3 regions of the Rahnella sp. PD4 genome follow, and region 1 is predicted to be linked to each of the others. Evidence: predicted binding sites of a transcription regulator. Region 1 holds the regulator's gene; each other region holds the start of a gene.
What was found. Region 1 encodes sigma-54, which starts transcription at its own class of promoters, with help from an activator protein. Its sites were predicted from a motif close to GTTGGCACANNTTTCGCTNT; they were not measured.
Positions count from the first base shown of each region.

Region 2: ACOZIO_RS03590 (branched-chain amino acid ABC transporter substrate-binding protein) is a predicted target of sigma-54. The motif match lies at 977-996, and genes of this name have one in related genera.
Region 3: glnA (glutamate--ammonia ligase) is a predicted target of sigma-54. The motif match lies at 1,385-1,404, and genes of this name have one in related genera.

Region 1 is NZ_JBLZQF010000007.1:106,693-108,969, reverse strand. It holds gene ptsN (PTS IIA-like nitrogen regulatory protein PtsN) at 1-90, opposite strand, end outside; gene hpf (ribosome hibernation promoting factor) at 189-476, opposite strand; gene rpoN (RNA polymerase factor sigma-54) at 500-1,933, opposite strand; gene lptB (LPS export ABC transporter ATP-binding protein) at 2,035-2,277, opposite strand, start outside.
Region 2 is NZ_JBLZQF010000001.1:812,623-814,899, forward strand. It holds gene ACOZIO_RS03590 (branched-chain amino acid ABC transporter substrate-binding protein) at 1-808, opposite strand, end outside; gene ACOZIO_RS03595 (YgdI/YgdR family lipoprotein) at 1,222-1,437, shown strand; gene ACOZIO_RS03600 (autoinducer binding domain-containing protein) at 1,500-2,228, opposite strand.
Region 3 is NZ_JBLZQF010000013.1:13,380-15,656, forward strand. It holds gene glnA (glutamate--ammonia ligase) at 1-1,204, opposite strand, end outside; gene typA (ribosome-dependent GTPase TypA) at 1,676-2,277, shown strand, end outside.

The DNA.
Region 1 (2,277 bases):
GCTGGCGCAATGAACGCCGCTTTTGGTGCATTCGGCATTAAGCACCGACGTTAATTGCATTGCAGTATCGTTAATCATGTCATCTTTCACTTTTGCGCTGTTTCACCCTTAAAGCTATATCGGCTCGTTTCCCGAAGGTCACAAGCCGATGCCCGAAGGTTTGTAGCACAGGGTTGGCTACATGAATGTCAGTGCTGTTTCAGTTTGTCTTTATGTTTATTCAGCTGTCGGGCCAGTTTATCAACCAGCCCGTCAATCGCTGCGTACATATCCTGATGTTCCGAGGTGGCATGTAATTCGCCTCCGTTCACATGCAAAGTGGCTTCCGCTACTTTCTGCACCTTTTCCACGCTCAACACCACATACACCTGATTAATCCTGTCGAAATACTGCTCGAGCTTAGCCAGTTTCGACGTGATGAACTCTCTCAGGGGATCCGTGATCTCAATGTGATGTCCGGTAATGTTGAGCTGCATAATGTCTTCCTTCTCTGTTGAGGTCAAACTAACTGTTTACGTTGGTTTGAGGGCGGGATGGACAAAGACTCTCGGTATTTGGCGACAGTCCGGCGCGCAACCATAATTCCCTGATCGGAAAGCAGGGTTGCTAACTTGCTGTCACTGAGCGGTTTTACAGGATTCTCCGCTGCGATTAATTTCTTCACCAGCGCCCGGATCGCGGTTGACGATGCCTCGCCGCCGCTGTCTGTACTGACATGGCTGGAGAAGAAATACTTCAGTTCGAAAATACCACGCGGACTGTGCAGGAACTTTTGTGTCGTCACGCGTGAAATCGTCGATTCGTGCATTTCCACGGCACTGGCAATATCGGCCAGCACCATAGGTTTCATAAATTCTTCACCCAGTTCAAAGAACGCCTGCTGCTGCTCAACGATGCAGCGCGTCACTTTCAACAGCGTGTCGTTACGGCTTTCCAGGCTTTTAATTAACCACTTGGCTTCCTGCAGATTGCTGCGGATAAATTGCCCGTCGCTGTCGCTGCGTGTGGAGTTACCCATCGCGGCGTACTGCTGGTTAATCTTCAGACGCGGAATGCTGTCGGAATTGAGTTCTACCGTCCAGACCCCTGACACTTTACGCACCAGCACATCCGGGATCACGTATTCGGATTCGCCGGTATTGATCGACTGACCCGGACGCGGATCCAGAGACTGGATCAGAAGCATCGCTCCTTTGAGTGTATCTTCTTTTAACCGGGTTGATCGCATAAGTGCGCGGAAATCATGGTTCGCCAGCAAATCGAGATGTTCGCTGATGATAAGACGGGCTTCAGTGATGAAAGGCGTGTCAGTGGCATATTGAGACAGCTGGATCAGCAGACAATCGCGCAGGTCACGTGCTGCCACCCCCACCGGATCAAAACGCTGAACGCGTTTAAGCACGGCCTCAACTTCGTCCATCGTGATGTTTTCATCACCGACGCTTTCGAGGATGTCTTCAAGGGAGACGGTCAGGTAACCGGTGTCATCCACCGCATCGACAATTGATGTGGCAATCGCGGCATCAGTATCAGAAAACGGCGTCAGCTCAACCTGCCACATCAGGTAATCCTGAAGGGTCTGGGTGGTTTCACCCTGATAAATGGGCAGCTCGTCGTCGCTGTAATCATTACCGGTACCGGACGGCGTGCCTGCGGTGTAAATCTCATCCCAGGTCGCGTCGAGCGGCAATTCTTCCGGCATATCTTTTTGCTCGAGCGCCTCGCGGGTGTCTAACCCCTCGCTGTCGGTGGCTTCTACCGAGTCGATTTCTTCATGAAGGTCAGTTTGTTCCAACAGAGGGTTGCTCTCCAGCGCGAGTTGGATCTCCTGCTGGAGCTCAAGCGTGGACAGTTGCAACAAGCGGATGGCCTGTTGTAACTGGGGAGTCATAGCCAGTTGTTGGCTGAGTCTGAGTTGCAAACCTTGCTTCATATCTTGGCTTAATTCCGTTGATGAGTGAAAACGGCAACACTTCTGTCAGAGACGGCCTGTTTCAGTGTAGGTGGAAACAGGCACGGTTCCGGCGGCACAGATCACAGACGGAATTCTTCACCAAGATAAACACGTTTAACTTGTTCATCAGCAAGAATGTCGGCTGGCGTGCCGTGGGCAATCAATTTCCCCTGACTGACAATATACGCGCGTTCACAAACGTCGAGTGTTTCGCGCACGTTATGGTCAGTGATCAGTACGCCGAGGCCGCTGTCACGTAAATGCTCAATGATTTTTTTAATGTCGATAACGGAAATCGGGTCAACCCCGGCGAACGGTTCATC
Region 2 (2,277 bases), on a different contig from region 1:
TGGTGTATTGCGGGCCACCTGCGGCGGTGACCATTTCTTCGTTCACGATGCAGTCACCGGAGAAGAAGGTGGCCTGCACGCCCTGCTCACGCATCTGGCGCACCAGCGGACCGGCCTCCGGATGGCAACCGCCGAAGAACACCACATCCGGTTTCTGCGCACTGATTTTGGTGACCAGCGCGTTAAAATCTTTTTCACCTCGCGACAGCCCTTCGTACATCACTTCCTTCACGCCACGCTTGTTGAGCGCCGCTTTGGTGGCATCCGCCAGCCCCTGCCCGTAGGTATCTTTATCATGGATAATGACCACTTTTTTGGCTTTCAGCTTGTCAATGATGTAATCGCTGGCAACCTGCCCCTGCTGGTCGTCACGTCCACACATGCGGAACATATCGCTCATGCCACGTTCGGTGATTTGCGGGTTGGTTGAACCCGGTGTGATGGCGATAATTCCGGCATCGTTATAAACCTCGGACGCTGGCATGGTAGAAGATGAGCAAAAATGCCCGACAACCGCCTGCACTTTATCCTGATCAACAAGACGGTTCGCCACCGCAACGGCCTGTTTCGGTTCGCAGGCATCATCACCCTGCACTAGTTTGATTTTCTCGCCGTTAATTCCGCCTGCGGCATTAATGTCATCAGCGGCCTGTGTGGCACCATGCCAGTACTGATCGCCATAGGTGGCATTCGGGCCGGTGAACGGGCCGGCGACGCCAATCACGATATCCGCACGCGCAGAAAACGCCGTGACCAGACAGCCTGCCAGCAACAAAGAAAGAGGACTTTTAATAAATTTCATCGACATCATCATGATCCTTAGGACTGAGTTAATGCAAAACGGGTGAAGGAAAACGCATGTAGCAAAAACACCAACACGAAGTCGTCATCTGAAAATGTGAAATTTAATGCTTAATCTTGAGACTGAGGATTCCCCGCTTATCACCAGGGGTGAAAACATCAAAGGTAAGAGACATAAGCAAAATATCTGCCAGTGTTACAGAACCTTTGAGAATGTTACGGGTTATGTGAGTATAGATAGCGGCGCAAGAGCGTTACGAACAAGTCACAGAAACAACGACGGGATCACATCGCACCGTGCTGGTGCACAATCGCGGTTTTGCACGCACTATTACGCTTAGTGACATTTTTATTCTTTGCTTCTTACGGCAGTTTGTTTTGTAATGCCGGCAAATGATTGCAACAGGAACCTGCTGAACAATGAAGAAATTATTCTGCCTGACGGCCGGGGTTCTGGCCCTGGCATTAACCGGCTGTGCCAGCGATTATGTGATTAATACGAAATCCGGCGACCAGTTTTTCGCCCACGGTGAACCGGATCGTGACCGCGATACCGGTATGACCAGCTATACCGACATGAACGGCGATTATCACCTGATGAACACCAATGATATTGCGGGTATTGTGAAAAAGTAGGTAAGACGGGGCCAGTCATCTGACACGAAGGCAAAATGTGGCCTGCCAGTGACAGGCCCGTTTTATTTAATAATATTGGCTCTCATGGCTTTCATTATCACCTGCACTCTATTTTTAGCCCCAAGTTTGGTCATGCAATTGTTAATGTGAAATACTGCTGTTCTTTCTGAAATTGACAGAATCCGGCTTATTTCCCAACTGGTTTTCCCTTCCGCAAGCCAGACCAAACATTCACGTTCTCTTGAAGTCAGTATTGCTGGCGGCGTTAAATCACCTATCTTATCAATAAGTTTATTATTAAAATCCATTAAAAATTGATTATTAAGTTTGTGCAAATACACTGTAATCATTCCAATAATATTCATGGATTCCTTTTGCGAAACAAATATATCTTCTTTTCGTGCCACACTGAGCACGCCTATATACTGGTCATTTATCGGTAAAGACATGGAATATCCATACCGGATACCATGCGCCTTCGCACAATTTAAAAAGCGATCACTTCCCGAAAGCGACACACTGCTCCATATATGAGCTTGCTGATAATTCTGAGCCTTATTAATAATAGGGTCTATTTTATGAAACCCATTTTCCATATATTGCCGGCGCCAGCTGGCGTTAAAACCTTCAAGAATAAAAAAATCATCGAAGCCTTTTCTCGGCGTTATAACATAAGCATAGCTGTCGAATCGAATTGAGTATAACCACTTATCCAAAGTTAATTTTATCTGGTCATCCATACAATAATTTAAGTCGCTGAATTTCGTGCAAATGCAATCTCCAGGGAACATTTCCCTCTCCTCATCCAAACACAGCGTTGCAATGATTATAGGAAGGCTC
Region 3 (2,277 bases), on a different contig from region 1:
GTGGCAGGTCATACAGGTTTTTGTCCATCGCATCACCAGGGTGGATCTTGTTGATGATACCGTCCAGGCCAGCCATCATCAGTGCAGCAAACGCCAGGTATGGGTTAGCCGCTGGATCAGGGAAGCGTGCTTCGATACGCATTGCTTTAGGCGTTGATACGTGTGGAATACGGATGGATGCAGAACGGTTACGCGCAGAGTAAGCCAGCATTACTGGCGCTTCATAGCCCGGGACCAAACGTTTGTAAGAGTTAGTGGTCGGGTTAGCGTAGGCGTTGATCGCTTTAGCGTGCTTGATGATACCGCCGATGTAGAACAGTGCCATTTCAGACAGGCCGCCGTATTTGTCGCCAGAGAACAGGTTGTTACCGTTCTTGGACAGGGACATATGGCAGTGCATACCGGAACCGTTATCGCCAAACATTGGTTTTGGCATGAAGGTCGCCGTTTTGCCAAACGCGTGAGCCACATTGTGCACCACGTATTTGTAGATTTGGATTTCGTCGGCTTTTTTGGTCAGGGTATTGAAGCGGGTTGCCACTTCGTTCTGACCCGCAGTGGCAACTTCATGGTGGTGAGCTTCAACAACCAGACCCATTTCTTCCATGGTCAGACACATGGTAGAACGCAGATCCTGAGAAGAGTCGACCGGAGGAACCGGGAAGTAACCGCCTTTTACTGCAGGGCGGTGGCCTTTGTTGCCGCCTTCGTATTTGGTGCTTGAGTTCCATGCGCCTTCGATATCATCGATAGCGACGTGAGAACCGGAGATGCTGCTGCCGAAGCGCACATCATCAAACAGGAAGAATTCTGGTTCTGGCCCGAACAGTACGGTGTCCGCGATACCGGAAGAGCGCAGGAAATCTTCTGCACGTTTTGCGGTAGAGCGTGGGTCGCGGTCATAACCTTGCAGCGTGGTTGGCTCAAGGATATCGCAACGAATGATCAGGGTAGTTTCTTCGTAGAATGGGTCAAGAACAGCAGTGCTCGCATCTGGCATCAGAACCATGTCAGATTCGTTAATGCCTTTCCAGCCACCGATTGAAGAGCCATCAAACATTTTGCCTTCTTCGAAGAAGTCAGCGCTAACCTGGTGCGCAGGAATGGTGACGTGCTGCTCTTTGCCTTTGGTATCAGTGAAACGTAAATCTACGAATTTCACTTCATGCTCATTCAGCATCGTCAAAACGTGTTCAGCGGACATACTAGTTCTCCCGAATTTCTCATTATCGTCGTGGAACGAATAACCATTTTTGGTCTTTAGTTGGAAATAACAGCCTTACTGGAACTGGCGTGTAGGCTGAACAGCGCTATTATTTGTCTGGTCAGGTCCTTCACCCTGTAAAAAATTTTTTACCCTAAAAAACTTTTACTCTAAAAACTATTAGCGAAAACTGTGCCAACTTTGAGAAAATGCAAACAACGCCATTTTACAGGGCTTTTGCACTCGATAAGTATGCACCATAACGGAATTCATGCACTAAAATGGTGCTGATTGCGAGAGGCAAGGCACCAAAAGGGTGCGCCATAATGGTTCAGTGGTCTTTTTGCACCGTGAAAGGGATCACAAAGTAACCATCCATAAGTTGTTTCAACAAGATCCTTGTGATCTTGTTTAGAACCTCGCTTAATACGTGTACAATAGCGCGCTATTTCTAATGCCTGAGGCAAAGCTGTGATCGAAAATTTGCGTAACATCGCCATTATTGCCCACGTTGACCATGGTAAAACCACCCTGGTCGACAAGCTGCTGCAACAATCCGGTACTTTCGGAGAACGTGCAGAAGCTACCGAACGCGTAATGGACTCCAACGATTTGGAGAAAGAGCGTGGGATTACCATCCTCGCAAAAAACACCGCCATTAATTGGAAAGACTACCGCATCAACATCGTGGATACCCCAGGACACGCCGACTTCGGCGGTGAGGTTGAGCGTGTGATGTCAATGGTCGACTCGGTGCTGCTGGTTGTGGATGCAATGGATGGCCCAATGCCGCAAACCCGTTTCGTGACCAAAAAAGCCTTCGCTAATGGTCTGAAACCGATCGTGGTAATCAACAAAGTTGACCGCCCTGGCGCGCGTCCTGACTGGGTTGTTGATCAGGTCTTCGACCTGTTCGTCAACCTGGACGCAACCGACGAACAACTCGATTTCCCAATCATCTATGCATCTGCACTGATGGGTATCGCGGGTAACGACCATAACGATATGGCCGAAGACATGACCCCGCTGTACCAGGCGATCGTTGACCACGTATCTCCACCACAAGTTGAGAT